2 regions of the Bacillus sp. JJ1521 genome follow, and region 1 is predicted to be linked to the other one. Evidence: predicted binding sites of a transcription regulator. Region 1 holds the regulator's gene; the other holds the start of a gene.
The links. The regulator Rex, encoded in region 1, represses fermentation and respiration genes when NADH is low (regulators of the CRP and FNR family bind a similar motif). The targets are predictions, from matches to a motif close to TTGTGAAATATTTCACAA.
Positions count from the first base shown of each region.

Region 2: the regulator Rex is predicted to act here: its motif matches at 5,619-5,636, upstream of V7147_RS14895 (TIGR04053 family radical SAM/SPASM domain-containing protein).

Region 1 covers NZ_JBALOX010000019.1:6,334-29,759, reverse strand. The annotation lists gene V7147_RS03945 (NAD-dependent epimerase/dehydratase family protein) at 1-811, opposite strand, end outside; gene V7147_RS03940 (glycosyltransferase) at 1,302-2,774, shown strand; gene V7147_RS03935 (hypothetical protein) at 2,806-3,741, shown strand; gene V7147_RS03930 (phosphotransferase family protein) at 4,298-5,182, opposite strand; gene V7147_RS03925 (UDP-glucose dehydrogenase family protein) at 5,549-6,802, opposite strand; gene V7147_RS03920 (NAD-dependent epimerase/dehydratase family protein) at 6,799-7,899, opposite strand; gene rfbF (glucose-1-phosphate cytidylyltransferase) at 8,081-8,869, opposite strand; gene V7147_RS25160 (hypothetical protein) at 9,580-9,669, shown strand; gene V7147_RS03910 (ThiF family adenylyltransferase) at 10,378-11,391, opposite strand; gene V7147_RS03905 (thiazole synthase) at 11,388-12,155, opposite strand; gene thiS (sulfur carrier protein ThiS) at 12,159-12,362, opposite strand; gene thiO (glycine oxidase ThiO) at 12,377-13,489, opposite strand; gene V7147_RS03890 (thiamine phosphate synthase) at 13,473-14,081, opposite strand; TPP riboswitch at 14,203-14,312, opposite strand; gene groL (chaperonin GroEL) at 14,517-16,142, opposite strand; gene groES (co-chaperone GroES) at 16,391-16,675, opposite strand; gene V7147_RS03875 (CPBP family intramembrane glutamic endopeptidase) at 17,012-17,749, shown strand; gene V7147_RS03870 (YdiK family protein) at 17,753-17,962, shown strand; gene tatC (twin-arginine translocase subunit TatC) at 18,017-18,766, opposite strand; gene V7147_RS03860 (twin-arginine translocase TatA/TatE family subunit) at 18,783-18,974, opposite strand; gene V7147_RS03855 (redox-sensing transcriptional repressor Rex) at 19,009-19,659, opposite strand; gene moaC (cyclic pyranopterin monophosphate synthase MoaC) at 19,662-20,153, opposite strand; gene V7147_RS03845 (ABC-F family ATP-binding cassette domain-containing protein) at 20,448-22,382, shown strand; gene V7147_RS03840 (PilX N-terminal domain-containing pilus assembly protein) at 22,664-23,426, opposite strand, start outside.
Region 2 covers NZ_JBALOX010000102.1:122-7,743, reverse strand. The annotation lists gene V7147_RS14945 (metal-sulfur cluster assembly factor) at 42-350, opposite strand; gene V7147_RS14940 (metal-sulfur cluster assembly factor) at 553-852, opposite strand; gene V7147_RS14935 (hypothetical protein) at 867-2,108, opposite strand; gene V7147_RS14930 (DUF2249 domain-containing protein) at 2,123-2,329, opposite strand; gene V7147_RS14925 (DUF2249 domain-containing protein) at 2,316-2,576, opposite strand; gene V7147_RS14920 (Crp/Fnr family transcriptional regulator) at 2,698-3,387, opposite strand; gene V7147_RS14915 (hypothetical protein) at 3,541-3,681, opposite strand; gene V7147_RS14910 (DUF2249 domain-containing protein) at 3,883-4,113, shown strand; gene V7147_RS14905 (molybdenum cofactor guanylyltransferase) at 4,256-4,882, shown strand; gene V7147_RS14900 (DUF5316 domain-containing protein) at 5,034-5,327, shown strand; gene V7147_RS14895 (TIGR04053 family radical SAM/SPASM domain-containing protein) at 5,720-6,844, shown strand; gene V7147_RS14890 (Crp/Fnr family transcriptional regulator) at 6,895-7,599, opposite strand.

The DNA of each region.
Region 1 (23,426 bases):
AGGGGACAGCTCCATAATTAGGTTTCTTAACAGTTTCCATTTTTTCAAAAACTTTGTCAACATAGTATTTTAAAGGATGGATTATTCCAGTACCTATATTAAATATCTCGTTTTTTACCGCATCATTTTGAGCAGCCAAAGCAAAACCATCGATGAGATTCTCTATATAACAATAATCTCTGTATTGCTCACAACCTGTTAAATCAACATCTTTATTATTTAGAATTGATAAGATAATATGGGGGAAAAACTTATGATTTCCTTCATTTTCTCCATAAACCCCATAAGCCCTTAAAGTAACGATATCAATATTGTTTTCTCCAGCAATTTGGTGTGCCAAAATTGTACTAGCAGCTTTAGTACTTCCATAAATATTGAATGGTTCTAAGTGAGTATTTTCTTTAATTATTTCTTTTTTATCTCCATACTCCATACACGTACCGATATTTAAGAACTTTTTACATCCAACAGAAATCAAAGTATTTATCATGTTCATTGTGCCTATGATATTAGTATTAGCAGCAATAAAATAATCTTTTTGTCTTGAATCAACACCGTAAGCCGCCATATGAAAAACATAATCAGGTTTTATTTTTCTGATATAGACATCTATTTTTTCAGAGTCCCTTAAATCAGCCCGATGAATTTTAATGTCTTTTAAATGACTCTCAATCCGCCATAAATCGGATCCTTCTCTTACTATAATATTTACTTCAGCATTTTCCTCAACCATTCTTCTAACGAGGTGGGATCCTATAAATCCGCTAGCTCCGGTAATTAACACTCTTTTATTGGTAAAAGCACCTGTCACAGTACACATCTCCACTTCTTTACAATTTAACCCATGACCTATATTAGCCCATTGTTCATTGATTATTTGAAAATTTTTCATTGTTTCAATACATTGCCAAAACCCCTCATGTTGATAAACTGTCAATTGATTATCCCGCAATAGTTTTCTTAATGGTTTATTTTCAAAGATTGGTTGATCATTATCGATGTGTTTTCATATTGTCAATTAATACTATGTGTATAAAGGCAAAATGCTAATGGAATTTCCAAAAAACGGGCCCCTATTAAAACTTATGATTGTACATGGGTATTGTCGTAACATTTTTTCTCCAACAACATATTCTAAATTAGTTAACTGATACAAAGGTGAAGGTTTAGTTAAAAACTAGAGTGTTTTAAGAAGAAATCATTACTTCTTGATGCACTAATAACCAAGGGCTGCATTTAGGAAGAAATATTACTTATGTTAAATAAGTACTATACTTACGCTATTAAGGGGTGTTAAGGTTTTGACACACTACTACTGTTCAACCTATAGTAAGGATTATATTTACAAGGGACTGGTCTTATATAATTCACTACAAAAACATGATAAGGACTTTCATTTCTTTATTATATGTGCTCAGGATGAAGTGAAATACTTATTGGAAAAAATGGAACTGAGTAACGTAACACTGATAAGTATGAAAGATGTAGAAAATGATGATTGGGAATTGGCAAATATAAAAAGTACACGCAATGATAAAGAATATATTTGGACGAGTAAGGCATCGATATTGTTATACCTATTAAATCACTTTTCTGAGCTGGACCATATTATATGGTTGGACGGTGATACAGCCTTTCTCTCAGATCCCCAACCCATATTTGATGAGTGGGGCAATTACTCCGTATTTCTAACAGAAGAGCAATATAAAGGAGAATATGAATGGTTAAGTAAGATATATGGAGTTTACAATACTGGTTTTATGGGATTCAAAAGAGATCAAAATGCGCTTCGATGCCTCCAATGGTTTAGAGAAAAATTGATTGACTGGTGCTTTGATAAACCTGAAAATGGCAGATGGAGCGACCAGATGTACGTAAATGATTGGGTAACAAGGTTTGATAATGTTGGTGTTGCAGGGAACCTTGGAATTAACGCCAATCTGTTTATTTTATCTCAAAATACGGTTACCAAAGAAGATGAAAATCTATATATCAATGGAGATAAACTACTATTATTCCATTACTATGGATTCAAATATTTTAATGGAAATGAGTTTGATTTATGTGCGCATGGCCATTTCCCCACTGATCAGATTATACAATGGATATTTGTTCCTTATATCCAAGCGTGTAATGAGGTAATGGATATCATTTCTAATATTGATAAGGATTTTTATTATAAACAGACTCCAAACGGTAGAATCATTAAAAATTATTTCAATCTGGCGAGTAATGTAGATGGATACGAGGACAAATATAACTACTGTATAATCATCAGTGAGAAAGACTTGTCTGAAGGCTTGGAATTTTACAATTCTCTAAGAATGCATGCAAACGAATTTCGTCTCTGGATATGCTGCTTGGATGATATCACCTATAATACACTGGTTAATATGGAATTAGAAAATGTAATTCTAATAGATATTAAGAATATTGAGGATCAGGAACTTTTAAATGTCAAGAATACTCGCAATGCATCTGAATACTGTAGAACTTTAAAAGCACCATTGATATTTTACATTTTAAAGAACAACTATAATATCCGCTATATGATATATGTTGATCCGAACGCTCGTTTTAATTCTAATGTGACAAATGCATTCAGTAAGTGGAAGGAAAATCCTGTTTTCATTTGGAAGAACGAAATGGATCAGGATACTCAACAAGAGTATGGAGTCAATCTGACAAGCTTAATAGGATTCAAACGTGAGAAAGACGCATTCAATTTCCTTTGGATGTGGAGAGATAAAAGTATTAAAAGGTCTAATGATTAAGTTCAAATAGGTAGGAGGATTGAATACAAGTATGGAATTCTATCATTTTTGCACTATTATTGGAAAAGAGTATTTATTAAAGGGTCTAGCTCTACACGACTCCTTAGAAAAGCACGCAAAGAATTTTCACCTCTGGATATGCTGCTTAGATGATATTTCTCAACAATTCCTCAAAAGGATGAATTTAAAGAATGTAACCATTATTCCATTAGAGAGTATCGAAGATGAGCAGCTTCTTTCCGTAAAAAAGTCTCGAACATCACATGAGTATAGTTTTACTTTAAAATCCCCCTTTGTCCTATATCTCCTGAATAACTATAATTTTATTAACTCCATAATGTATATTGACGGGGATTTATATTTCTACTCAGATCCAAAATCGATCCTTAATCAATGGGGAGATGGTTCCATTTTTATTTGCGAACAAAGACTTGCCAAAAATATTGAAGATTCAGGCACATATCAGGCAGGGTTAATTGGCTTTAAGAGAGATTCAAATGCTTTTCAATGCCTTGAATGGTGGAGAACGAAGTGTTTGGAATGGTGTTTTCATTGGCATGAGGAGGATCTTTGGACAGACCAAAAGTATTTGAATAAATGGCCTGAGCTGTTTTCAGGTGTTATAATATCAAACAACCCAGGAATCAATATAGGACCATGGAATGAAGGAAATTATGAAAGTACCCCAGAATTTAACGCTAGTGACAGTGAGGTATATATCAATAATCAAAAACTGGTTGTTTATCATTTTAGCGGTTTTGCAATAATAAACGAGCTTGAGTTTGACTTATGTTATTATTCTCGGGTGAACGAAGATACTATAAATCATGTTTACATTCCCTATATAAAAGCAATTCAAAAAGCTATCAAGAGGGTTAAGTCCATTGATGATACTTTCACCTATGGATTTTTCGAAAAGTTAAGCAGAGAAAAAGCTATACATTACTATAAATATAGCAACAACTGAACAGGACTATTTCTCTTTTTACAATAAATGAGGGCGAATTAGGGAGTTAAATGTGTTTATTCCCTTTTATCTCCATTTTTAATTGACCTCTCTTACGTTTATCTATTTAACCTAATATACCGAAAGCTAACATATATCCCCCAAAATAAGCCTCAGAAACAAATTGAATAAGGAAAAAGGCTGGCTTTATAATAAAATGTACCCTATAAAATCATCGTTTGGTGTTAAAAGTACTTTATAAAAATGCATTTATACAATCCCAGTCTAAAGTTTATATATTAATTACTATCACAAATTAATGCACGAAATGTGAGATCCATTTCGTGCATTTGTTATTAATTACTAAAAACCTTACATACTTGTGATACCTGTTTTTGGAAGAGATAACGAGGCAAGCTCGTTCTGTTGTATTGTCTCAATACAATATTGATGAAAGATGTGCCTCTATCATTGAAAATTGCCAGTGTATGGCGAAATCAGATAATTGCTCGGTATCAGGCGGCAAGTTTTCTTCTGATTTAGTTCCATTCTGATAGTCCCTTAAACTTCACTAATTTTATAAATCCTGCAAATATTTAAGATAGACCTTAATGACTTTGTCATTTTTAGTCTCTAATGCATAAAGCAGAGTTTCGAACATAATGGATTTTACATAAAAATTACATATCCGGTCATAAAAGGCTTTGTCCATCGGTACTCTATAAGATTGAAGAACCTTCTTGAAAAAATCCTTTCCATAGGACTTATAAATACCTGTAAAATCATATGCGGGATCTCCAACCTTCATCGATCCAAAATCAATGATACCCGAAAGATGTTTATTTACCGGATCATGAAGGATGTGTTTCGAGTCCAAATCTCCGTGAATGAGGCTGCATTTAAACACGAAGTTTTCAGGATTCATGATAAAGCCCTCAAATAAGCTCTCTACTTTAGCCTTTTCCATAGAGGAAATCACGGGAAATATTTTTTCCTTGATTCCTTCGTAAAAATTTTCCCAATATATTTTTGTATATTCTGGCTTCAGTTCGGCAGGTGGAAAATCAGAATCTGCCGGAAACGTATGAAGAGCTGTAAGAAAACGGCCCAAATTTTCTGCCATCAATGTTCGTTGTGCAGCGGATAAACATTTTATATCCTTGAGTGGGATGCCAGGAATCATTTTGTACCCTACATACCTAATCTCATCGGAGTCGCTGGAGGAATAGATGAAATCCGGAATATCTACAGGCAGTGCCTTTTTTAACTTCGGCAAAATGCGCAGTTCCAATTTCATTGAGGTCTTTTCCTTTTCTGTACGCGGAAAACGGAATATCAGTCTGTCGCCAATAACAAAGACTCGATTGGACCAACCCTGTTTATTTTCGTAAATATGCTCTCCGGATAACTCCGGATATCTTGTTTTGATAAAGTCTATCAACGAATTGGCAGGGTTACTCATAGTCATTTATCTCCTTTATCCTCGTTTTTCGCCACAAAATAGGCAGGTTCAGAGAGCGCTTTCTTTTTCCACTGCTGCAAACCCTCGGTACCGGTATAGAAACTGCTCTACATCAGATGTTCAAGACCTTGGGCATAAACATTGCCAGGGTATAAAATCCATTCCATAATGGTCAAGTGAATACGATACATAACCCATTTGCTTTTTATTTAATTAATTCTATCAACTCACAGTACTCAACGTGTGTGGAGTACTGCTCACTACTTCAATTTACAAAAAAGGGTTAGAAAAACGGTAATGGATAAGAGCATCTCAGATTGAAATTTCCCTATACATGAGTAATCAAGCAGTTTTTCATCATCTTAATTAATCGTATATATAACGATAGTCGAAAATATTCTTTTGTTTTATTGATTCTTTATTTAATAGAAATTCATCCCACTCTGTTAAAATAACAACGTGATTTACTTTCTCAAGTAACGATTTTAAGCTAGGTGAATATTCAATAGGAAGACCATAAGCCTCTTTAAACTCTTCAATGGCCATAGGGTCATAGGCAATAATATTCTTAAATCCTTTTTGCACTAAGCTTTCAATAATTGATTTTGCGGGTGTATCCCTTACGTCATTTGAATTTGCCTTGAATGCTAAACCGAGAATTCCTATATACTCATCCTCCTCTACTTTTACTGCCACATCATTTACAACAAATTCTTTAATTGTCTCATTTACTCTTAAGGTTCCTTTTAATATTTCTGGTGAGTAAGAATTCTTTAATGATTGGTTAACTAATGCCATAGTATCCTTTGGAAGACAATAGCCTCCAAAACCACAACCCGGATAAACATAGGATGTCATTTTAGCTGGATCACCAAACCATCTTTTATCGAGATGCAAGACTTGAAAGGATTTTTTTATTTCAATATCGCCAATGGATTTAGCGATCAACGACTGTTCGTTCGCAAAACTAATAAGAGTTGCTAGCAAAGTGTTAGATAAATACTTAATAAATTCTGCCGTATTTAAACTAACCCTATAGATAGGGGCATTAAATGACTGATACATTTTTTCCACGATCTGTCCGCTTTTATCTTCTTCCTGACCAATAACAATTCGATCTGGATTAATAAAATCTTCCCAGGCATAACCTTCTCTTAAAAACTCAGGATTATTAGTTAAACCAATATCAACACCAACGTTAAAACCCAGACTTTCTATATACGGTTTAATACTTTCGCTTGTCGTTGATGGAGGAATGGTCGATTTAAGAACCAGCACTTTAAAGTTCGGCTTTTTTATATATGCAGCTATACTTTTAATTGCATCCAAAATATAGCCTAAATATGCACCCCCATCTGGTTTACTCGGGGTTCCAACACAAAGAAAGATAACTTTACTATTATTTACAGCTTCCTGTAAATCATCAACAATCGTAAAACCTTTGTTTAAATGCTGATTTAATTTCTCATCAAGATACGGTTCATAAAAGGGAATAGTCCCATTTCTTAACTTCTCTTTTTTCTTTTGATCAATATCATAGCCGTAAACACTATACCCTTTATCGCTAAACCCCAAAGCAGTTGTCAATCCAACAAAGCCTAGGCCGATCACGGTAATCACTGAATTCCCCCCCCTTCTTTCAAAAAGGTTAGAAAGCGATGCACACCTTCATCAATAGAAATAGAAGGCGAATATTTTAACAGTTCTCTAGCCTTTGTAATATCGGGACATCTTCTTAATGGATTATGTGTTAAATAGCTCTGTTCATCAGATTCTCTAAATTCGATTGATTGATTAAACCCATAAATAGCTAAGCCTGCCTCTTTATAAATCCTAGCCAATTCTTTTATCGAAATTTCGGGTTTATCAATACCTATATTAAAGTAGTCAAAAGGTTCATATAGTAATGCCTTTAAATATCCAGTGATTGCATCTGTCACATAACAAAACGTTCGAGTTGGTTTACCGTCGGAATACATGACCAGCTTCTTGTTTTCAATAATTGCTTTCGCAAAATCAGCCGGTACCCGCTTATCATTAAGTCTCATACCTGGTCCATAATTATTAAATGGTCTGACAATAGAAATCGGCATATGGAATTTTTCGGCATATAGGTAACAAAGTGTCTCCCCAAATCTTTTTGCCTCATCATAGCATGCGCGCGGTCCTATCATAGCCACATTTCCTCTGTAATCCTCGGAAGTTGGAATATAATCCGGTAATGGATCACCATAAACCTCACTGCTGGAGAAAAATAAAAACCCTTTAATGTCTTTATTCTTATAAAAATCCAGCAAACCTCTTAGTCCTAATACATTTGCATCAACTGTTTCAAGAGGATATTTTCTATAATAGGTCGGTGAGGCAATTGATGCCATGTGGATAATAAAATCAACATCATTAATTTTATTCGTTTCAAATGATGAAAATTCAGTAATATCAAAAGAATAAAGTTCAATCTTTGAATTTGATTTACTTAGATCCTCAATCCATTTTGGTTTCCCAAGTTTAAAATTATCAATTCCAATAATCTTTTTAATGCCAATTTCATCTGAATATTCGGATAAAAATGACATTAAATAATAGCCTAAGAATCCGGCACATCCGGTTATTAAGATTGATGAATCCTTAAGTTTTCCTTTTTCGGACTTTCCAAGCTTATTAAATATATACTGAAGATCTGTCTGAAAAATTGTATTGTTTTTATCTTTCTTCATTTTTATCCACCTATATTTTAATTTTGATTCTATAATTTCATTTTCTCGATGTGGCATTGCACTGAATCCCAGTACCGTTTTTCGACGAATAATAACTTACTTCCTAAGAAGCCAATAGAACCATAATTAATAACTCATAATTCCCTCGGACCTTAGAGAAATCTAATAAAAATTTTACTCCTTAATCATCTTTATCCCATGTTTTCCAGGGAGCTTTACCCGAAGCCCAAATCTCTTGTAAATATCGCTTATCCCGTAAAGTGTCCATCGGATACCAAAAGCCAGTATGTTTAAAAGCCATTAATTGTCCATCCTTGGCAAGGTTCTCTAATGGTTCCTTTTCAAATACCGTTTGGTCGCCGTTATTTAAGTAGTTAAAAACTTCTGGTTGCAATACCATAAAGCCAGCATTTATCCAACTGCTATCCCCTTGTATCTTCTCCCGGAACTTCTCTACTTTTTGGTCAGCAGTCAAGGACAAAACTCCGAACCTGCCCTCTGGCTGTGTAGTGGTTACTGTAGCTAACTTCCCATGGGAGCGATGAAATTCAACTAAGTCTTTTATATTGACATCGCTAACTCCGTCGCCATACGTCACCATAAAAGGCTCATTTCCAACATAGTCCCGCACTCTATTGATCCGACCACCTGTCAATGTGTTTAAACCTGTATCAACCAAGGTGACCTTCCAAGGTTCAGCGGAGTTTTTATGAATGATACTTTTATTTTTTTTCTGAAGATCAAAGGTAATATCGGAATTATAAAGGGAATAGTTAAAAAAGTACTCTTTGATAACATGGCTCTTATACCCTAAACAAATAATGAAGTCGTTAAAACCATAACTAGAGTACAATTTCATAATGTGCCATAAGATTGGCTTATCACCAATCTCTATCATAGGTTTGGGTTTTAAATGGGTTTCTTCACTTATTCTTGTGCCAAACCCTCCAGCTAAAATTAAGACCTTCACATTTTCCCTCCTACTCGGCTTTTTTTCCCATAACTTTTATTTCTAATATATTCTTAATTCCAAAAGCTGTTTGGGCAATAACTAAACTTCAAACGCCTATTTTATGGGTAAATTGAGTTAGGGGACCGGCTATCTCCACGCTTACCCCAATAAAAGCGGTTTGGACACTCTAACATCCATATCACACGTAACAGATGGATTAAAAGAGCAGATAGCATAGAAGGTTTAAAGGTTTTGAGATTGAATTTTGGTCAAGATATGGCCATAAAAAAGATAGTACTCAGCTAATAAAGTTTCTAACATAGATATTTCAGAAATTAAGCATTAACCTTCTCCTAACTCATGGAGTAGAGGAAGGTGAGAAGTTGATTGCACAAGCATTGTTATCCCTTAAGGCAAATTTTCCCCCTGGACAAGTGCCTTTGTAATTGTAGATTAACCAACTCCAAATAGACCTGATATGGTGTAAATGCATCTATTGGTTTGCTTATTCATATTAATTTTCCATTCACAGGTTCCATCCGAACAATTAAGTTTGAGAAAAGGCTCGTAAAAATGTTGAAACGTCATGAAATCAGGCAAAAAGAAGTGAAGTTACAAAAAGGGCTTTTTTATGTTGATAACAATTTTATCTTTGTACGAAATGATGGACATCCGAAATTAAGAAAAGTTTGAGAAACTAGACTAAACGTCTATTCAAAAAGGCAGGTATTCATAAAAACATTACCCCTCATTCATTCAGACATACATCTACATCTCTATTGATTGAAGCGGGTGTGGGAGTAAAGAAGATTCAGTAGCGTTTAGGGCATACATACATCAATACAACCATAAATATTTACGCTCATATGACCGCCAATATGGAAGAAAAGGCCTCCCACCAGTTCAGTAAACTGATGAAAGACCTTCTCTAATAAGATGGTTTTTGTGAAAAAAGTGAGCATTTATCTTTATTCCACTCAAAAACCCCTATATATCAAGGATTTATGATGTTTATTACATCATGCCGCCCGTAAGATGAGAGTGTGTAATATCTTTAACGATATGTGCAAAAAATACTGTATATCAAGGTTTTGGGAAATCCGTGCTGTAATATCTTTAACGGGAATTTACCGTTTTTCACTTACTTGCGTTAGCAAAATGTTAGCATTTTATCTTAAAATTTTGGTCATTACTACTTTTAGTAAATGAAGATTTAAGTGGTGATGGCATAAAATCATGAGCAAAGTCTCTTTAAAACTTAAAGACCTTATAATGATTTCTTGATAAACGTGTTTCTTCCTTAGCCATTTTGTTGGTCCACATATCCAAGTATCATTCTTAATTGATTATTTGTATAGCCCATTTTTAATCTTATTCCAAGAAACAACAGACAAGCTATATCTAAAGAAATCAAACATATTATCCAACTTACCAATCTTCAGGTACTTACACTTCTTTATGAATGTGCAGCAAAAAATCTAGCACTAAACAAAATGCGAACTGAATTGTGAATCCTATAATGAATCCTAATAATATTGAATGAATCGGCTATAGATAGCTCGTGCTGTTTTCGCGTCATTTATGCCGTGGATGATCGCCCTACCATCCTTAAAGAAAACGATTCGATAATCTTCAAATTGACAGGAAAGCAAATATGGATTTAAGACAGGGTTTGTTACCTGATGCTTTACATTTTTTATTAAGTCCTCCAATGAGTATGTTTGCGGGAGCCCTGGTCTTAACTGAACGGCATCTCTTCCACAGAGAACATCCGTCTTCATTTGATTTTCAAACTGTAAAAAAGGATAGGATGGTTGGTCACCACATGTTGGACAAAGTTTATTTTTTAACTTTGTTACATTGATTTCTGCATTTTCACCTTTCCAAATATCTATCGATTGAAGAATTGGTGATATCGATTCTCCCGAAAGGAGTCGGAACACTTGTGCCACTTGATAAGCAGCGGTGACTTGAACAATCGGACTAATAACCCCAACGGTATCACATGTCATTCCATCCATTGGCAGATGGTTTAAAAGACAGTGCAAGCACGGAGTTTCTCCCGGTATAATGGGTAATGTCAGTCCATAGCTTCCCACACATGCACCAAAAATAAAGGGGATCCCCATTTTTACAGCTGAGTCATTAACGATTAAACTTGTTTCAAAATTATCCGTAGCATCAACGACAACTGAATGACCTTTAATCAATTCAGTAATATTCAGTCCGTGAACATCCTCAACGTTCCCCTCAATTGTGATTTCACTATTAATTTGTTCAAGACGTTTTTTCGCGGCAATTGCTTTTGGGATTTTATTTTTTACATCTTCTTCCGTATACAATTGCTGCCTTTGTAAATTGCTCCATTCCACATAATCCCGGTCAATAATCGTTAGATGCCCAATTCCTGCTCTTGTCAGCATTTCGGAGCTTGCAGAACCTAATGCACCTGCCCCAATTATGATGACACTTGCCTCTTTTATTTTTACTTGCGCAGTCGCTCCCAGAAATAATTCCTGTCTAGAATAGCGATTGTTCAAGATGTCACCATTCCTGTAGTTGGGCTACTTGCCACTGCGTACTCTTTTTCTTCAATTCTTCCAGCTTCGAACCCTAGTCTTCCCGCTTCCAATGCTAGTTTCATTGCTTCCGCCATTTTCACAGGATCTTTTGCACCAGAAACGGCTGTATTAAGTAATACAGCATCCGCACCAAGCTCCATGGCAAATGCTACATCCTTAGGTGAACCGATTCCAGCATCAACAATGACTGGAATGGATGACTGTTCGATAATAAACTTCAAGTTAAGAGGATTAATAATTCCCTTTCCAGAACCAATTGGGGAAGCCCCCGGCATGATGGCATGAACTCCAAGATCCTCAAGACGCTTAGCTAATACCACATCATCAGAAGTATACGGAAGTACAATAAAACCTTCAGCTAAAAGCATTTCAGATGCTTTTAACGTTTCGATCGGATCCGGTAAAAGAGTACGATCATCACCAATTACCTCGACTTTGATCATGTCACATAATCCAGAGGCTTTCGCTAATTTCGCAATCCGAACTGCTTCTTTAGCCGTTTTTGCACCAGCCGTATTCGGAAGTAAAGTGTATTTAGTCAAATCCAGTTGTTCAAGAAAATTCGGTTGTTCCTCTGAAAAAATATTCATCCTTCTTACCGCAAAGGTTAGAATTTCAGCCTCTGATACTTCAACCGCTTTTTTCTGAATCTCAAATGATGGGTATTTTCCAGTACCTAATAAGAGTCTTGATCTGAAGCTTCGATCTGCTATTTTTAACATGTTTTATCCTCCTCCAACAAAATGTATGATTTCTACTACATCGCCTTTTGAAAGACCTGTAGTTTCATAGTTATTTTTCATCACAATATCCTTATTGACCTCAACCACAACAATACGATTTTCTAGATTGTAATGGGAAAGCAACCCTTGAACATTTTGGATGGTTTCTGGAAGGTCAATCTGTCTTCCGTTTACGATAATAGACATGTATGGATCACCTCCTAAACGGTCAGCGGCTTACGACGGTCAATTCTAAAAGCCTCCACCCAGTCTTTTTTCACTTCTCTTTTCAAGATTAAATCCGTAATCATTTGCCCAGTTGCAGGAGCAAGCAGGATGCCATTTCGATAATGGCCTGTCGCAAATAAAATTCCTTCGTCTTCAGGATGGTAGCCAATGAATGGATTTTGATCAAATGTTTGGGGACGCAATCCTGACCAAGCTGAATCCAATTTCATATCTGCTATGGTAGGCAGCAACATTTTTGCCTTTGCTATAAGTGTTTCGATGCCATTTAGACTAACCTTATCAGTCCAATCGTTCTCCTTGATGGTTGCGCCAATCACAAGCTTTCCATTGTTTCTTGGGACAACATAATATTTATCATGAAAAATGGTATGCTTTAAAACCGCTTTTTCACCAATCACCGAAATGCATTCCCCTTTTACAGGAGTCATTTGATGATCTAACCCAAGCTGCCTAAAAAAGGTCTCGCTCCAAACTCCACTGGCAACGACTACATGCTTCGCTTCAACAACACCCCTTGTGGTTTGAAGGAGGAAAACATTATTTTGTTTTTCAACAGTAAGTACCTTTGTAGATTCTAGAATAGAGGCACCAAGGATTTGAGCACTTTTAGCAAACGCTTGACAAACCCCAATCGGTAAAACGTTTACATCATCTTCAATATAGGCTGCGCCTAACAGATGAGGTGAAACATCTCGTTCTAATTTTTTCACTTCTTCTGTTGCTAGCCATGAAACGGTTGGTTGGGCTAAAATCGCCTTTAAACCTTGTTTATCTTGCTCAGAAAATACAAGCTTTAAAATGCCCCCCTTTCTATAACCCAAGTCAATTCCACTTAATTCATACAATTCATCTTTCAGCTTTCCATAAGCAAACTGGCTTTTTCTTGCAAAAGGGAAAAAGACATCAACATCCCCCTCACATTCAGAATGCGCCCCTAGCATGCCAGCCGCAGCACTTGTAGCTTTTGCCCCAACCTGATTCTCCTCGAACACAGCTACATCGATATTTTCCTTTGCTAAATAATAAGCAATCGAGGATCCAATAATACCGCCCCCAATTACTGCTACTTCATAGCTGTTTTTCATTACGGACCACCTCATAAAATTGACTTGCTGCAGCTAGCGGATTTTCTGCTGAAAAAATTCCTGACATCACTGCAATTCCTTCTGCTTTTAATTCTCGTAATTCGTTTACTTTATCTAGTTTAATTCCACCGATTGCATAAATTGGTAGACTCAAATGCTTTTTCATCTCAATGAGGGGTTCAATGCCATTTGGAGCCTTTCCCCTTTTACTATTCGTCTCATAGCAATGTCCGTATAAGAGATAATCTGCTCCTTTTGCTTCGGCTTCTTTAGCTCCTTCATAGGAATGGACCGACCGACCAACTGTTAGATGAGGAAAACGTTCTTTGACCATTTTAACCGGAAGCCCTATTTCAGGAAAATGGACATTTGGAATATCCATCAGTAAGGCAATATCTAATCGATCATTTAAGATAATCTTTTCTTTTTCAACACCACCCTCTTCCAAATATTGGAGTAGTATGATGATTTCTTTAACGGTTTTTGTTTTTTCTCGTATTTGGACAAAATCAATTTTGTTTTTTATTTTTATGATCTTCGATGCGAGTTCACGAACAGAATGCGACTGATCCGTTACAGCCATCAACTTCATTTACTTCTCCCCTTCATTGGAGCACCTTCTTTGTAAGTTATTAACTTGCTGCGCCCTCAAAAAAAACCACTTTCCGACATAGGAAAGTGGTGTGTTCGATAGTTGCCTAAATTCACATAAGCACAAACAGTCGCTACTTCCCTACGCAGATACTAATCTGTTCAGGTTATGAGGGTTTAAAAGTAACTACTTTATTCTCAGCCCTTATCAAGGGATCCCCTAGTAAAACTCCAATTTATTCAATTATTAAAATTATCTATTATATTACTACAAGAATTAGAAAATTTCAAGTAAACTCCTTTACAAAAACGAGGCTTCCCAAAAGTTCAAAGAACTAATGGAAAACCTCTAATTTTTAGCCTTATTAGGGTTCAATGTTACCCCTAAAAGGGTGTAAGGCAAGACCCCTATAAATCAAGGGATATTGGGCCGATATTACATCATGCCGCCCATTCCACCCATTCCGCTCATGTCAGGCATTGCAGGAGCATCTTCTTTAATGTCAGCAATTACTGCTTCAGTTGTTAGGAACATAGCTGATACAGATGCTGCGTTTTGAAGTGCCGAACGAGTAACCTTAGTTGGGTCAACGATACCAGCGTCAACCATGTTTACCCACTCGCCAGTTGCTGCGTTGAAACCAACACCAAGTGCTTCGTTTTTCAAGCGTTCAACAACTACAGATCCTTCAAGACCAGCGTTGTGAGCGATTTGACGAACTGGCTCTTCTAGTGCACGAAGAACGATGTTCACACCAGTTGCTTCGTCTCCAGCTAACTCAATAGCAGCTACTTTGTTATATACGTTCACAAGTGCAGTACCACCACCTGAAACGATACCTTCTTCAACAGCTGCGCGAGTTGCGTTAAGAGCATCTTCAATACGAAGCTTGCGTTCTTTTAGTTCAGTTTCAGTAGCAGCACCAACTTTGATAACTGCAACTCCACCAGCTAATTTAGCAAGGCGCTCTTGTAACTTTTCTTTGTCAAATTCAGAAGTAGTTTCTTCCATTTGAACACGGATATTGTTTACGCGAGATGCAATCTTATCAGATTCACCAGCACCTTCAACGATTGTCGTATTTTCTTTTGTTACAACAATCTTAGAAGCACGTCCTAATTGAGTAATATCGGCAGATTTAAGGTCTAAGCCTAAATCTTCAGTGATTACTTCACCACCAGTTAGGATTGCAATATCTTCTAGCATTGCTTTACGACGGTCACCAAATCCAGGAGCTTTAACAGCGACTGCATTGAATGTACCACGAAGCTTGTTCACGACTAGAGTTGCAAGAGCTTCACCTTCAACATCTTCAGCGATTAGTAATAATGGCTTACCTTGTTGAACCACTTGCTCTAATACTGGTAGGATTTCTTGAATGCTAGAAATCTTTTTGTCAGTGATGAGCACATATGGATTTTCAAGAACTGCTTCCATTTTGTCAGAGTCAGTTACCATGTATGGAGAAGCATATCCACGGTCAAATTGCATACCTTCTACTACTTCAAGTTCAGTAGAGAATCCTTTAGATTCTTCGATTGTAATAACACCGTCGTTACCTACGCGCTCCATTGCTTCAGCGATCAATTCGCCAACTTCTTTGTCATCTGAAGAAATAGCAGCAACTTGTGCGATAGAATCTTTACCTTCAATTGGTTGTGAAATAGCTTTTAATTCTTGAACAGCTACTGTAACAGCTTTTTCAATACCTTTACGAACTACCATTGGGTTTGCACCAGCAGTAACGTTCTTTAAGCCTTCGCGAATCATCGCTTGAGCAAGAACTGTTGCAGTAGTAGTACCGTCACCAGCAACATCATTTGTTTTGCTAGCAACTTCAGCAACAAGCTTAGCACCCATGTTTTCAAATGCATCTTCTAATTCGATTTCTTTTGCAATTGTTACACCGTCATTTGTGATAAGTGGTGAACCAAATTTTTTCTCAAGAACCACGTTACGTCCTTTTGGCCCTAATGTTACTTTTACAGCATTTGCTAATGCGTCAACACCACGAAGCATTGCGCGACGAGCATCTTCACTAAATTTAATTTCTTTTGCCATTTATAAGCCCTCCTCAAAAATATAAATTAAATCAAATGCACCTTGGCGGCGTATTTGCGCCCGATTTTTAGGCCCACACGATGTGGGTCATGAAGACGTTGCCACAGGAGGTGGCGCCTTTAGTCTTCGATCTAACTGCTCGAAAAATTTTCCTTTAAAAAATCGTGGCATCCGCCGAAGGCTTTTAACTTTATTCAGGATTTCGCTGAATAAAGTTAACAATCTTATGATATAAATGCTGTTTTCAATTAACCGATAACAGCTAAAATGTCGCTTTCACGTAAAATTAAGTATTCAGTACCTTCGTATTTCACTTCAGTACCAGCATATTTTGAGAAGATAATGCGATCACCAACCGCAACCTCTAAAGCTACTCTTTCACCACTGTCTAGTACACGACCTGTACCTGCAGCAACTACTTTACCTTCTTGTGGCTTTTCCTTTGCAGAATCTGGTAATACAATCCCGCTTGCAGTTTTTTCCTCTGATTCAACTAGTTCAATAACAACGCGATCACCTAATGGCTTTAACAAGTGAAACGACCTCCTCAAATAATTTAAATATTAGTTTCGTCTGCTTATTAGCACTCAAACAACTCGAGTGCTAACACAATTATTATATTAAATAATCTCTACCTATTTTGCAAGTCATTTGATATAGAATTTGGAAAAAAGATTCGACTTTCTTCGTCACCTATCTATCCTATGTTACTAACAAGAAAAATAAACCATGGTTATTCATTAATATATTTTCTTCAATGAAAAATTGGATTTGCATTATACTAATGGATAAGTATGAATATATGTTACAATACAAAGGGTGGACAATTAGTACTGATTCATTATTCCATCTATAAAAAGGAGATTTTCATGAAAGCTCGATATTGGTATGTCATTTTAACGTACATCATCATGCAGTTCTCTGGAATTTTAGGTATCCCGCTTCTCTTATATTTTGGTGTTGGAAAAGACCTAGATCCAGCCGCTGCTCAAAATACAATAATTTCACTTTGGACTGTTTTTAGTTTTGTGGCCGCACTTCCGATTGTATTATATTTATTAAGACAAGATATTAAGGAAAGACATCAGAACTTACGACGTTCCTCTAAAGGTGAGGCAATTGGATGGGCGATCGCAGGTGTGTTTATGGCTATGACAGCCCAAGTGGTTGCGGCAAACATTGAAATTCATCTGTTTGGTATTGAGCCCGGTTCTGAAAACACCCAAGAAATTTTGACCTTGGTAAAATCTTTACCATTGCTTGTAATCGTAGTATCGATAATTGGTCCAATTCTTGAAGAAATTATCTTCCGACAAATTATTTTTGGATCATTATATAAAAAATTTAACTTTTTCATCTCAGGCTTAATTAGTTCGTTAATTTTCGCTGTTGTGCATATGGACTTTACTCATATCCTCATTTATACGGCAATGGGCTTTACCTTTGCATTCCTCTATGTACAAACAAAGCGAATTATCGTACCGATTTTTGCCCATGTAGCGATGAATACTTTTGTTGTCGTGGTTCAGACAATTTTTGCAGATGATATAGAAAGAATCATGAAGCAAGCTGAGAAGCTGCAACAGACATTTATTGGGGGCTTTTAACTTATGAGACGAACTTCACCTTTTGTAATGGGCATCTTTTACACATTATTGGGTGCATTCTTTACGTATATCGCGATTACTAATGCAACGCAGTCTGTCTGGAACTTTTCCACGGTGCTACTTGCACTTATCGCAACATTTGACTTTGGTATGGCAATCCGTATGTTTGTCCTACACAGCAAAATAAAAAAAGTAACTAACGCAAAAAAATAACCTCCCGGTGGAGGTTATTTTTTATTATCTAACTTCAACTGCAGCTTTTCAGAATTATTCCATACTATTCGCTGCCATCATTTCCGCTTTAAGCACCTTCCTGTAAGCACTTCTTGATACGAGAATACTGATTTCATATAATCCGAATAACGGCACGGTGACCATTAAATGGGAGATGATCTCAGGTGGCGTAATTAACCCACCGATGACTAAAAGGACAAAATACGCATACTTTCGTATTTTGGATAAAAACATCGGTGTCACGATTCCGAGTCTTGTTAAGAACATTACGACAACTGGCAGCTGAAACAAAAAGCCAAACGGTAACGTTATCTGCAGCAGGAATTGAAAATACTCATTAATCCCGATTACCTGGTTTATATCAAGGCTCACCGCTAACCGCGTCATAAAATTCACAACAAATGGAAATAGAATAAAATAAGAGAAAGATATTCCTAGTAAAAACAATATTACCGAAACTGGGATATAACTCAATGTTACCTTTCTTTCCCTCTCATACAAACCCGGACTAATGAAGGCCCAAAGCTGAAACAGTAAAAAAGGGGAGGAGATAACAAATGCAATAATAAATGCAAAATTCATATATATTTTAATTGGATCTGTTATCCGGAAAGCATTCATTGTCAGCTCTTTAGCTTCTTCCGCATTTTGCAAATAAACAATTACATGCTCTGCTAGAAAAAAGCTTCCTAAAGCAACGATGAAGAAGAAAACGACTACATAAATCAGTCGTTTTCGCAGCTCACCAATATGATCATAAACGGACATTTCTTTTTCGTTCATGTGACTCATCCTATCATTACTTCACATCATGAGTTTCATTCTTCTTAACATCATCTTCGTCATCATCTGCTAAACCTTTTGTTGCGTTTTTGAATTCACGCAATGTATTACCTGCTGCTTTTCCTAATTGAGGTAACTTACTTGGTCCAAAAATTAGTAACGCTGCAAATACGATCAATAGAATACTACCAAATCCAAGATTCCCCACTGTGAGTCACCTCCCTACATTATAAATTCTATTTCTATTCTTCATTTGAATCATTTGAATAATGCTTTAAAAAATAAACAAGTGCTTGTAGCTCAACAGCTAAATCAATATGGTGCACCCGAATATGTTCAGGAACGTTGATTCTTGCTGGAGTAAAATTAAGGATACCCTTAATCCCTTTATTTACCAGGCGGTCAGTAATCGACTGAGCTGCTCCAACCGGCACCGTTAAAATGGCAACTGTTACATCATCGGGCAATTCATTCTCAAGATCATCTAAATGATGCACCTTTACTCCACCAATACTACTGCCTACTTTATTATAATCCACATCAAACGCAAGCTCAATTTTTGTATTATTATTTTTTGAAAAATTATAATGCAAAAATGCTGTTCCTAAGTTACCCACACCGATTAACGTAACCTTCGTTAACTCATCCTGATCAAGGGTCTTACTAAAAAAGGATAATAAATAATTGACATTATAGCCATACCCTTTTTTTCCCAATGCACCAAAATAGGAAAAATCACGTCTAATCGTGGCGGAATCAACCTTAACCGCGTCACTCAGCTCTGCAGAAGAAACCCTTTGCTTTCCCGAGGCATGCAGATTTTTCAAAAACCGATAATAAAGTGGCAGCCTTTTGGCAGTTGCTTGTGGTATTTTTGATTGTTCTAAATTCATGTTTATTCCCCCGCTACTTGCCTTTTGAAATCACCGTTTTTTCCACCAGTCTTTTCAGCTAAATAGGTTGGTCCAATTACCATCCCTTTATCAACCGCTTTACACATATCATACACCGTTAGCGCACAAACCGATGCGGAAGTCAACGCTTCCATCTCAACACCGGTACTGCCTTTTGTTTTAACTGTTACGGTAATATGTAAAATATACTCATCTTGAGTCGTCCAACTAAAACGAATGTCGACTCCCTTTAATGCTAATGGATGACACATCGGGATTAGCTCTGATGTTTTTTTAGCTGCCATAATACCAGCAACCTGGGAAACAGCAAGAACATCCCCCTTGCTCACTTCATTATTTATTATTTGCTCATAAATCAATTTATTTACAGTAATACTTGATTTTGCAATCGCTGTACGAACAGTATCAGATTTCTCCGTAATATCTACCATCTTAGCGCGACCTTGCTCATTAAAATGGGTAAATGATGTCATTTATCGAACCCTCCACTATGACTGAATGTTTAAAAGGAGGATGAAAAGGACCAAGAAGTTCGAGGCGGTGCAGCTTTGAGTACCGGAACGTATGTATTTAATACGTGAGGCACGGAAAAGCAAGCCAACGAAGAAATTCGATGTGTCATTTTCACCGGACTTTTTGAACCTCCACTAAAACTATACACTATTTTACCACATCTGTCTTTGTAACATCTGTGAACATTATCATTGCAGTTGCTCTATTTAGATAATATAAGATACACTGTTCATAGAAACAAGAGGTGAGAAACAATGATTTTACTACAAGTAAATCAGCTCAAAAAGTATTTTGCTGCTGATCTTATTTTATCGAATATAAAATTAGAAGTACAAACCCGTGACCGAATTGCCATTGTTGGTCGAAACGGTGCCGGAAAGTCCACTCTATTAAAAATTATTGCTGGCCATATGTCTCATGATGGCGGCGAAATCATTAAGCCAAAAAGTGTCACAATTGATTACCTCGCACAGGACACTGGGCTTGAATCAAATCTTACCATCTGGCAAGAAATGATTACCGTCTTTGCATCATTACAAAAACTTGAAAAAAACTTAAGAAACCTTGAAATAAAAATGGGCGACCCATCTATTTTTGAAAATCCCACTGATTATCAAAAGCTACTTGAAGAATACGATCAGCTCCAGGTCGATTTTAAGGAACAGGGCGGCTATCAATATGAAGCCGACATTCGATCCATCTTACATGGTTTTAATTTTACAGAAGAAAGCTATAAAACCAAAATATCTAGCTTAAGTGGTGGTCAAAAAACACGGCTCGCTCTTTGTAAATTATTACTAACAAAGCCTGATTTATTGATTCTTGACGAGCCGACAAACCACCTCGATATTAGCACGCTTACCTGGCTTGAACAATATCTCCAAGGCTATCCTGGTGCACTCTTAATTGTTTCCCATGACCGTTACTTCCTAGACAAAGTCGTTAACCAGGTCTATGAGATTTCAAGACACACAAGCAGCAAATATGTTGGAAACTATAGCAACTATTTAAAAATAAAGGCTGAAAATTATGAGCTTGATCTGAAAAAATACGAAAAACAACAGGAAGAAGTCGAAAAACTAAAGGACTTCATCGCCAAAAACTTAGTCAGAGCCTCGACAACGAAACGTGCACAAAGTAGACGAAAGCAGCTTGACCGAATGGAACTGATGGACAGGCCATTAGGGGATGAAAAATCAGCTTCCTTCCATTTTGACATTGAACGACAAAGCGGAAATGACGTGTTAAGTGCAAAAGAAATCTCCGTTTCCTATGAAAAAGACAAACCCATTATCAAAAATGTCAATTTCAATATTTATCGCGAAGATAGTATTGCGTTAGTGGGTCCAAATGGGATTGGAAAATCAACTCTATTGAAAGCACTTATCGATAAGCTTGAACATGTGAATGGGACCATTCGTTTCGGTTCACATGTAACGGTTGGCTACTACGACCAACAACAAGCCGACCTTACCTCAAATAAACGGGTGTTAAATGAATTATGGGATGAATACCCGCTTAAACCCGAAAAAGAGATCCGTACTGTTCTTGGGAATTTCTTGTTTTCCGGGGATGATGTGTTAAAAATAGTTTCAACCTTAAGTGGTGGTGAAAAAGCGAGACTTGCTCTTGCTAAGCTGATGATGGAAAAATCAAACTTCCTTATTCTTGACGAGCCTACGAACCACTTAGATCTTGATAGTAAGGAAGTACTTGAAAATGCGTTAATCGATTATCCAGGAACCATTCTTTTTGTATCTCATGACCGATACTTTATTAACTGTATCGCAACGAAGGTATTTGAGTTATCCACAGATGGCCTCACAGAATACCTTGGGGATTATGATTACTACCTTGAAAAGAAATTCGAAATGGAAGAACTCGCTAGACTCGAAAACGAAGAGAAAAAACCTGATAAACGGGAAGTTATCCAAGAAAAAATATCCTATGAACAAGAAAAAGAATTAAAGAAGCAAGAGCGTCAACGAAAACGCCGAATTGAAGAAATTGAAGTTGAAATATCCTCTCTTGAGGAAAAAACCGAAGAAAATGAACAGCTTCTTTGTGACCCTCAAGTTTACCAAAATCACGAGGAAGTTCAACGAATTAATGCAGAAAACGAGAAAATTTCAGCTACACTTGAAGCCTTAATGGAAGAATGGGAATCCCTCCACGAAACGAGTAACTAGACCCTTTCACCTATCCATAAAAATAAGTTATCCCCATCTAAAACTCATTTTAGAGGGGATTTTTTGTACCATTTTCCACAATTTATTGAGTTATACACTGACTTATCCACATTATCCACATATACCAACAGGGTTATCCACAAAAGGTACCCACAAATGCACATTAGTTATTTCAGTACTTTATTTGAGTTTTCCACAAAAGGTGTGGATCTGTGGATTATTTATCAACAAAAAGCATAGAACTTATGGACTACTTTTTTTCTTTAACTGCTGTTTTATTCCTAATAAGTGACATTGGATTTTTCATCTATGCGAGGACTAATCATTTCACCTTTTATAGTAAGTGAATTATTCCCGACTGTATCCGATTTCCTCATACACTCATTCGTATAAGTTGTCGAATTGTAATCATTTGAATAGACCCCTGGAATACTCCTCATGTCCGCTGGTGTTATTTTTCCCTGTACACATACTTTAGTGGAAGTCGCATTTTTTAATGAGAAACCCGTTAAATCTGCATCGCCCGTAATATAGATACTTGAGTTCACTGGTTTCATAATTTGATCATATAATTTGGCATTCCCAATAATCACAATTGATGAATTAATAAACCCATTTGGATTAAACTTCCCGATTCTGGTAGGGTTATTTACATCTAAACTATGGATGATTAATTTAGAATTTGAAACTGCATGTGACAAATGATCAAGATTGACTCCTTTGTTAAAAACAATAAAAGAATTAGAGATTCCATTCATACTTGTAATTTCCTTTGGATCCAAATTTGAACTACAATCTACCGTTGTGTTATTTTTCTTAAAATCAGCAGTTGTACAAGCACGTAAATTTTTACCTTGTACGGAATCCTTAATGTCTTCATATAAAGGTACAGGAGGCGGTGTACCTGTTGATATAACTATGCTATTTCTGTTGATAAAATATGAAAAATCAAATGTTGCACTCAATATCTTTTCAAGATTATCACCATAATAACCATAGCTTTCATAAGTAATACGATAACATTGTGAATTGGCAGGTGTTTGA
Region 2 (7,622 bases), on a different contig from region 1:
GAAGAACGTGTCACAATCGACACGTTCTCTTCTAATTAAACTTATCTTATCCCAAGAGCTATTTTAGCGTAACGGCTCATCATATCTTTGTTCCAAGGTGGACTCCAAACGATGTTAACATCTACGTCTTTTACCTCAGGTAATTCGGTAAGAACACGTTTTACATCCATGGCAATTGTACCTGCTAGCGGGCAGCCCATTGATGTTAATGTCATTGAAACTTGAGCCACTCCTTCATCATTCATATCCACATCATAAACTAGTCCTAAGTTTACAATATCAATCCCTAACTCAGGGTCAACTACTTGCTCAAGTGCACCCATTATATTTTCCTTTAAAGCTTCATCCATTTGATAACTCTCCTTTCGAGAAATAGCTTAATTAAAAGGTGTCTAGCTCCAGGCGCCATCGGCTCGAGGTTATAAGCCAATCGCTTCGGAAGGTAAAAGGCACCTTCTGTCAGCGCTCGTCTTATGCTTGTCGCCGATAAGCGGGCGCCTTGCGCTTTTCTTAAGTATAACGAAACACACGAAAAAAGTGAAATTCAATGACTTAACCACGTAATTGCATCATTGCTTCTTCAGACATGCGCTCAGGAGACCAGGCAGGATGCCATACCATTAATACCTCGACATCATTTACCTCTTCAATGTAAGCAACTGCATGCTTCACGCCACTTGTAATACTATCATGAAGAGGACAGCCAGGTGTAGTTAGTGTCATTTCAATATACACATTATTATTTTCTTTTATATCAATTTTATATATGAGTCCCAAATCAACAACATTAATATTCAGTTCAGGGTCAATCACTTGTTTTAACTGATCAATGATTTTATCTTTTAATTCCATTATCATTCTCCCCTTTATTTAAAAAGTACCTTTATAATGGTGTAGCCGAAAAAAACGGTTGAAGTGACAATTAAGCTTTGGCCAATTGAAAAGATAAGTAATTGCCCGGAAGCTATGGATAAAATTACAATAAGACTTCCTGCAACAAAGCCTGAAAAAATCGGAATGGCTATTTTTTCATCGATCATTTGCTTTAATGTCGGTACATCGCTTTTTCCAATAAGCTTGCTATACCTGTGTGTCCACCAAAGAAATGGAATAATTTTATATAAATAGCCAAGAATACTGCTAACAATCCACAAAAAGAGGTAAAGAAAAATAAGCATACCGTAAAAATAATAATACACTGGAAGAAATGAAAGAATCATTCCGAAAAAATGATTCACTAAGCCAAAACCAATCGCAATTAATGAAAAGATAAATGGTTTATCAAGTTTTTTCTTTAATCTTACCTTGATGATAGTTGAAATGTGGTAAGAAAAAAGAGCGAAGCCTGAGAACAGTAAGCTCATACCTGCTTGTAATAATAGGTATTTCTCAGCTGTAAAGCTGCTAATTGTAATAATAAAACCAATTACGTATACGATATAGACCCATCTCGCTAGCTTCATTGAAAAGCCGTGTGCTAAAGAAAACATCGGGACCATTTTATAAGAAAATCCGAAAATTAAGAATGTAAACCATCCAGCAACTCCAAGCAAAATATGACTTTTCAAAACAGCAAGATGATCTAGATTTACTATTCCAACCCCTAGATTGACGATTAATAGAATTCCAAGTGTAATCGTAAGCAGTAGGCAAATTAGAGCACTTCCTACAAATACGGTAAGAATATTTTTCTTCGCCTGTTTTTTCATCGTCATAAACATTTGTACAAGAAACAGTAAGATCCCAATAACCGAAAGTGAACCCGTAAAAATAGAAATACTAGGCGAGAAAGAAAGAGTTATTCCAAAACCACCAAAACCGATTGCTGTTATCCAAAATTGAACAAACCCAAATTTTTCACTCCAAATCGGAGTTAAAAAGGCTACCGGCACAAGTTGGTACATAGCTCCCATTGCAACCATTAGGGCCCATCCAAGTATCAATAAATGGGCAGATGAAAGGAGGGCAGGGGTTCGAAAAATCCCGTCTATCACCATATGCCCATTGAATAATAGGATGACTTGAGATGCGATTAAGGCAATAACACTAAAGATAATAAAAGAGAGCGGCAGCCTTATATCAGTTTCATTTGATAATTGAGGCATCATTTGCAAGCAGCTCCTTATTTCGTAATTTCAATTTGAAAGCCGCCATCAGGGTGAGATTCTGTTGTATGTTTGTAGCCAAGCTCATCTAACTGTTCATATAAGAACATTGGTCGCCGATCATTGATAATGGTTAACGTGTCGCCTTTATTTAATTTCTCGAGAGCTTTCAATGTCCTCATCATTGGTGTAGGAGGCTCAAGACCTCGATTATCTAATTTCATTAGTGTCACCTCGTTTAGTAAAAGTGACCTTCCAATGTCTTTTATCAATTTGCTCGGCTTCATTTGAAAAACCTTTTGCTTTTAAAATTGGAAATAAAGGAGTCGGTTTAAATGGTGCGTGTAAAATGAAAATATCTCCATCCTGCAAAGGCTTTACTGCTTCCATAATCTTTTGAAAAGGCTCGATTTTATTTTTTAGATCTTCCCTTACATCTACTTCAACAACTTTTGATTCTAATGGACTCATTTTTGATATCCCCCTTGATTAACGTTTATAACCTAATGATAATCATTTTCAATGAGAAATGATGTGACGTGAATCACAAATACCGAAAGATCAAAGACAAAGAACGCCACTTTCTGTTGGTCTAAAATATCTCATCATGTAACTTCATGTGATCTAATAGGTAATATCCATCAGGGGTCATTTCTACAATCTGTTTCTTTTTCAATACTGAAACCGTCCTGCTTACTGATTCGCGTGTTGTACCAATCATGTTGGCAAGCTCGCGATTAGTGAATTGAGTAGTTAGCTTGAAGCGATTGCCAATCTTTTCTCCGTTACTTCTGCATAAACGAAGTAACAGCATAATGATTTGTTCTTGTGTATTTAAAAGAATTTGTTCCTCCAGTCGTTTTTGAAGGTCGATGATTTTTTCACCTAAAACTTTAAAAATTTTAATACAAAGCTCAGGATTCTTTAATAATATTTCTTCAAATCTATCAATGGGGGTTAAAATAATATTCGAGTCCTCAATCACTTCGGCATGTGCAGGATATCCACCTTTTCTAAAAAATCCAGCATGCGGAAACATTTCTCCTGCTTCGAGTACGGACACAATCTGTTCCTTCCCGTGCATGTCAGACTTATAAATTTTCACCTTTCCAGATTGAATGAAAAAAACACGATCAAGTGGATCGTCTTGCATGAAAATAAACATTTTTTGTTTATATAATCGTGACTGTGAAATTTCAACAATTGGATCTAGTTCTTCCGGGGTTAATTCCCGAAACAATGGAACTCCTTTCAATTGTTCACGAATGGATGATATTCCCATCGGTCTCACTCCTTGTTCAAATTAACTGTACCAAAGGCAACTCCTTCTTAAGTGTAGCAATCCACGATATTAAAACTGTGATTTATATCATAGGTATTGAAATCAAAAACAATGTTCAAAAAATGGACACAAAAAAACTAGGAGAATATACTCCTAGTTTTTATCGTCTTTTTCCTCCGCACAATTAAAGCAAAGTAACCCTTTTTTATCATCTAAAACAATACCATTAATAAATCCGTCTAAACAATAAATGTCTTTCCCACATTCCTTACATGTACCTACTAAATCTTTCATCTTTTCACCCCGTAATTACTTTAGATTCCACAATCATGAGGTATGACAAGATGCTTACGTGGCATTTCGAAATTCACTTTCATTATCGCATATTTTTCTAGACATATGATAAAAAACATACGTTCATCGTGATAAGTTTCACTACAATATTGGATTAGACTCGATACAATGGACTCATAAAACAAAAGGAGGAATGTTAATATGGTATTTGCAGCGAAAGTAAATGCACCAGATTTTGCACCTAAGGATAAGCACCCTACCATTTTTAGAGCATTTGATAGTTTACAATCAGGTGAAATCATGGAGCTTACAAATGACCATGATCCACGACCACTCCAATACCAATTCATGATGGAACGCGGTGAAGAATTTTCTTGGGAATACCTTGAACAAGGCCCGGATGTTTGGCGCGTTGCAATCGGTAAAAAATAATCAGGGATTTCGATATCTCTCTCAAGGTGTATGCAAAGTTAATTTACGAATTTGCCTGCACCTTTTTTATGGTTGAAAAAGTTTCGTTTGGAAGACTGTTCCAATCGTGCTACTATGAAGAAAAAGTAAAAGGAAGTTACAAATGAATAAAACAAAAATCACAGGTATACTTTTAGCTGGTGGAGAATCAAGGAGATTCGGAAGTCATAAAGCATTTGCCAAACTATATCAAAAATACTTTTATGAATACGCAATAGAGGCAATGGAAGGGAATGTGGGCAATCTTCTTATTGTAAGCCATCCCGCATTAGTCGGTCAATTTCAGAGCCAAACGTCAGTGGAAGTTATTCAGGATTTACCCAAATTTAAAGGGAATGGACCACTTGCAGGCATGTTCACTGTTATGCAAAAAGAAGTTTCGGATTGGTATGTTGTTTTACCTTGTGACACTCCTTTTGTGACGGATGTTCTCGTTAAGCAACTAATCACTTTTACAACTGACCCTAGTATCGATGCTGTCGTTCCGGTAATCAATGGTAGACAGCAGCCCTTAATCGCTGTTTACCATTTTAGGGTTGCAAAGAAAATAGAACAATTGCTTAAAGGTCAACATTTAAAAATGAGCCATTTGCTAGACTCTTGCCACGTCAAATACGTAACAAATCAAGACCTTCAGTTACAAGGCTTGGAATTCGAAAACATCAACAACCAAACAGAATATGAAAAAATTCAACAAAAACCAATGACTGATACAAGGAACAAAGACTAAAAACGCCACGTCTGAGTGGCAATGTCTTTGTGACTCACATTGTGCCGGCCTCCATTTGCTTTTGTTGTAAAATTCACGCAGCACACTCATAATTTTCTGAAAAGTATGATAAAATATCTATAGCAGATATTTTGAAAAGGAGGGATTGTGTTTGAGGGTAGGCTTAGTTTTAGGTATATTAACCTCTGGACTTCTATTATTCATTGGTTTGTCTACTCATCAATTTGAAACATTTTCAGTTATTTCAGGGACACTTGGGATTATTTGCTTCCTGCTTGCTGGAATCATGTCCGATTCCTTTATAAATGGAGATCGTGCAAGAGCGAACTACTATACCGAAAGAAACAAAGACCGAAAAAAAAGAATCCGATATTCCTATTTATTTTTCCTCTTGGGGGCACCAAACCTACTTGTGGCTGTAGTGTTAACCCTCAATTACATTTGAGTTTCTTCAAATAATATTTCTTCAATTAACTTTTCATATAATTGATTTCTAGTTTCAGCACTTAGCCCCTCTCTGGTCTAGCCAATCCGTCAAGAAGGATAAAAGGCATACTTCTCGCCGGCTTTTTCTTATGCTTGTCGGACTTGCACAGGACAAGGAAAGCTTCGACAGCATAATCATCGCACGAAGAAAATGCTTGGCATTTTCGAGGAAGTGCTGACATCGACGTTTGCCACAGGACGTGGTAGTTGTTAGTCGATGTTCTTCTCGGGCACTTGAGCTTTTCCTTATTTGTGAACTTTTTCAAACACCTCCTTGATCTGTGATGTAACTCACATAATTCACTTTTTTATAGTGTTAAAATGTGGACATTAACAAAGGAGGTTTGCCTCATGTTTGAAAGAGACTATAACGAAGACCCATTTATTGTCATTTGGGAGCTTACTAGGGCTTGCCAATTAAAATGTTTACATTGCCGTGCAGAAGCACAATATACGAGAGACCCTCGAGAACTTTCCTTTGAAGAGGGGAAAAAGCTAATCGACCAAATATATGAGATGAACAATCCAATGCTCGTGTTCACAGGTGGGGACCCATTAATGCGCCCCGATGTTTATGATATTGCTGATTATGCAATTAAAAAAGGCGTACGTGTTTCAATGACACCAAGTGCAACACCAAATGTTACGAAGGAAGCAATTCAAAAAGCTAAGGAAGTTGGTTTAGCTCGTTGGGCGTTTAGTTTAGATGGTCCGACCGCGGAGATTCATGACCATTTCCGTGGAACAAAAGGTTCATTTGATTTAACGATGAGGGCTATTAAGTATTTACATGAACTTGAGATTCCAGTTCAGATTAACACAGTAATTTCAAGATATAATGTTCATGCCTTAAATGAAATGGCAAAATTAGTAGAGGATCTTGATTGTGTATTATGGAGCGTCTTTTTCCTTGTGCCTACTGGTCGCGGTAAAGAAACAGACATGATTTCTCCAGTCGAGCATGAAAAAGTGTTCCGATGGTTATATGATTTAAGCAAACGTGTAAAATTTGATATTAAAACAACCGCTGCACAGCATTATCGTCGCGTTGTCATCCAATCAAAACTGCGCGAAACAAAGGATACAGAAAAACATATTCGCTATGAAGATGCTCTTATGAAGGGTAAAACGGGTAAAATTGATGGTCTAGGAAGGGCTCCACAAGGCGTAAACGATGGTAGCGGATTTGTCTTTATTTCTCATATTGGAGATGTGTATCCAAGTGGATTGTTACCTGTAATAGCTGGAAATGTGCGTGAGACTCCTTTAGCTAAAATTTATCGTGAATCACCGATATTTAAAGACTTACGCAATCCAGACAAATTTAAAGGGAAATGTGGAGTATGTGAATTCCGACATGTATGTGGTGGATCACGTTCTCGTGCTTATGCGATGACTGGAGATTACATGGAAAGTGAACCATTCTGTGTATATATCCCGGAAGCCCTCCGTAAAAAAGATAAAACACTTAACTGATATAGAAAGACCCAAGGGATCATCCCATGGGTCTTTGTATTTTGTTACCATTATTCTATACTACAATACTTGGCTGGACATTCCTCACACTGAATTTCGTTTTTTATATAGGCTAAGTCGTGAATGGTAATAAAGCCTCGATAAACGGAAATTACACCTAAAGCACGTAATTCATGCAGCATTCGATTTACACTTTCCCTTGTAGTAGCACAAAAATTGGCAAGCTCCTGATTTGTTAAATGTAAGTCTATTAGGATACCATTTTTCTTATGAACCCCATAACTATTGGTCATTCGAACTAAGGTTGAATACAAGGCTCCTTTTTTACCTAATAGAACAAGATCTCTAAACTTTGTTTGTGTTTTTCGGAAATGATCACTCATCCATTTCATAAATTCAAATGCAAGATTTGTATTTTCAAATAGTTTTCGTTCCAAATCATCCTTTTGAATCACAGCAATTTCGCTATCTTCTAAAATCAGACAATCAAATAAATACTTCGGCTGATCTGTGAATAATGTTAACTCTCCAACAATTTCATTTTGACTACAAATACGAAGGGATAATTCACTGCCATCGGACGTTCCTTTGCTAACCCTTACACGTCCTGAAAGAATGAGATAAAGCTCAGATGCCTTCATTCCTTCCCGAAATAAATAGGTTCCCTTTTCCATTTTGATGAGTTGATTAGCTGATTGCAAAAGCTCTGTTAATTCATTTGAAATAGTTTTATTTTGTATTGATAACTGACTCATAGGTACCACCTTCCTAAGCAGGA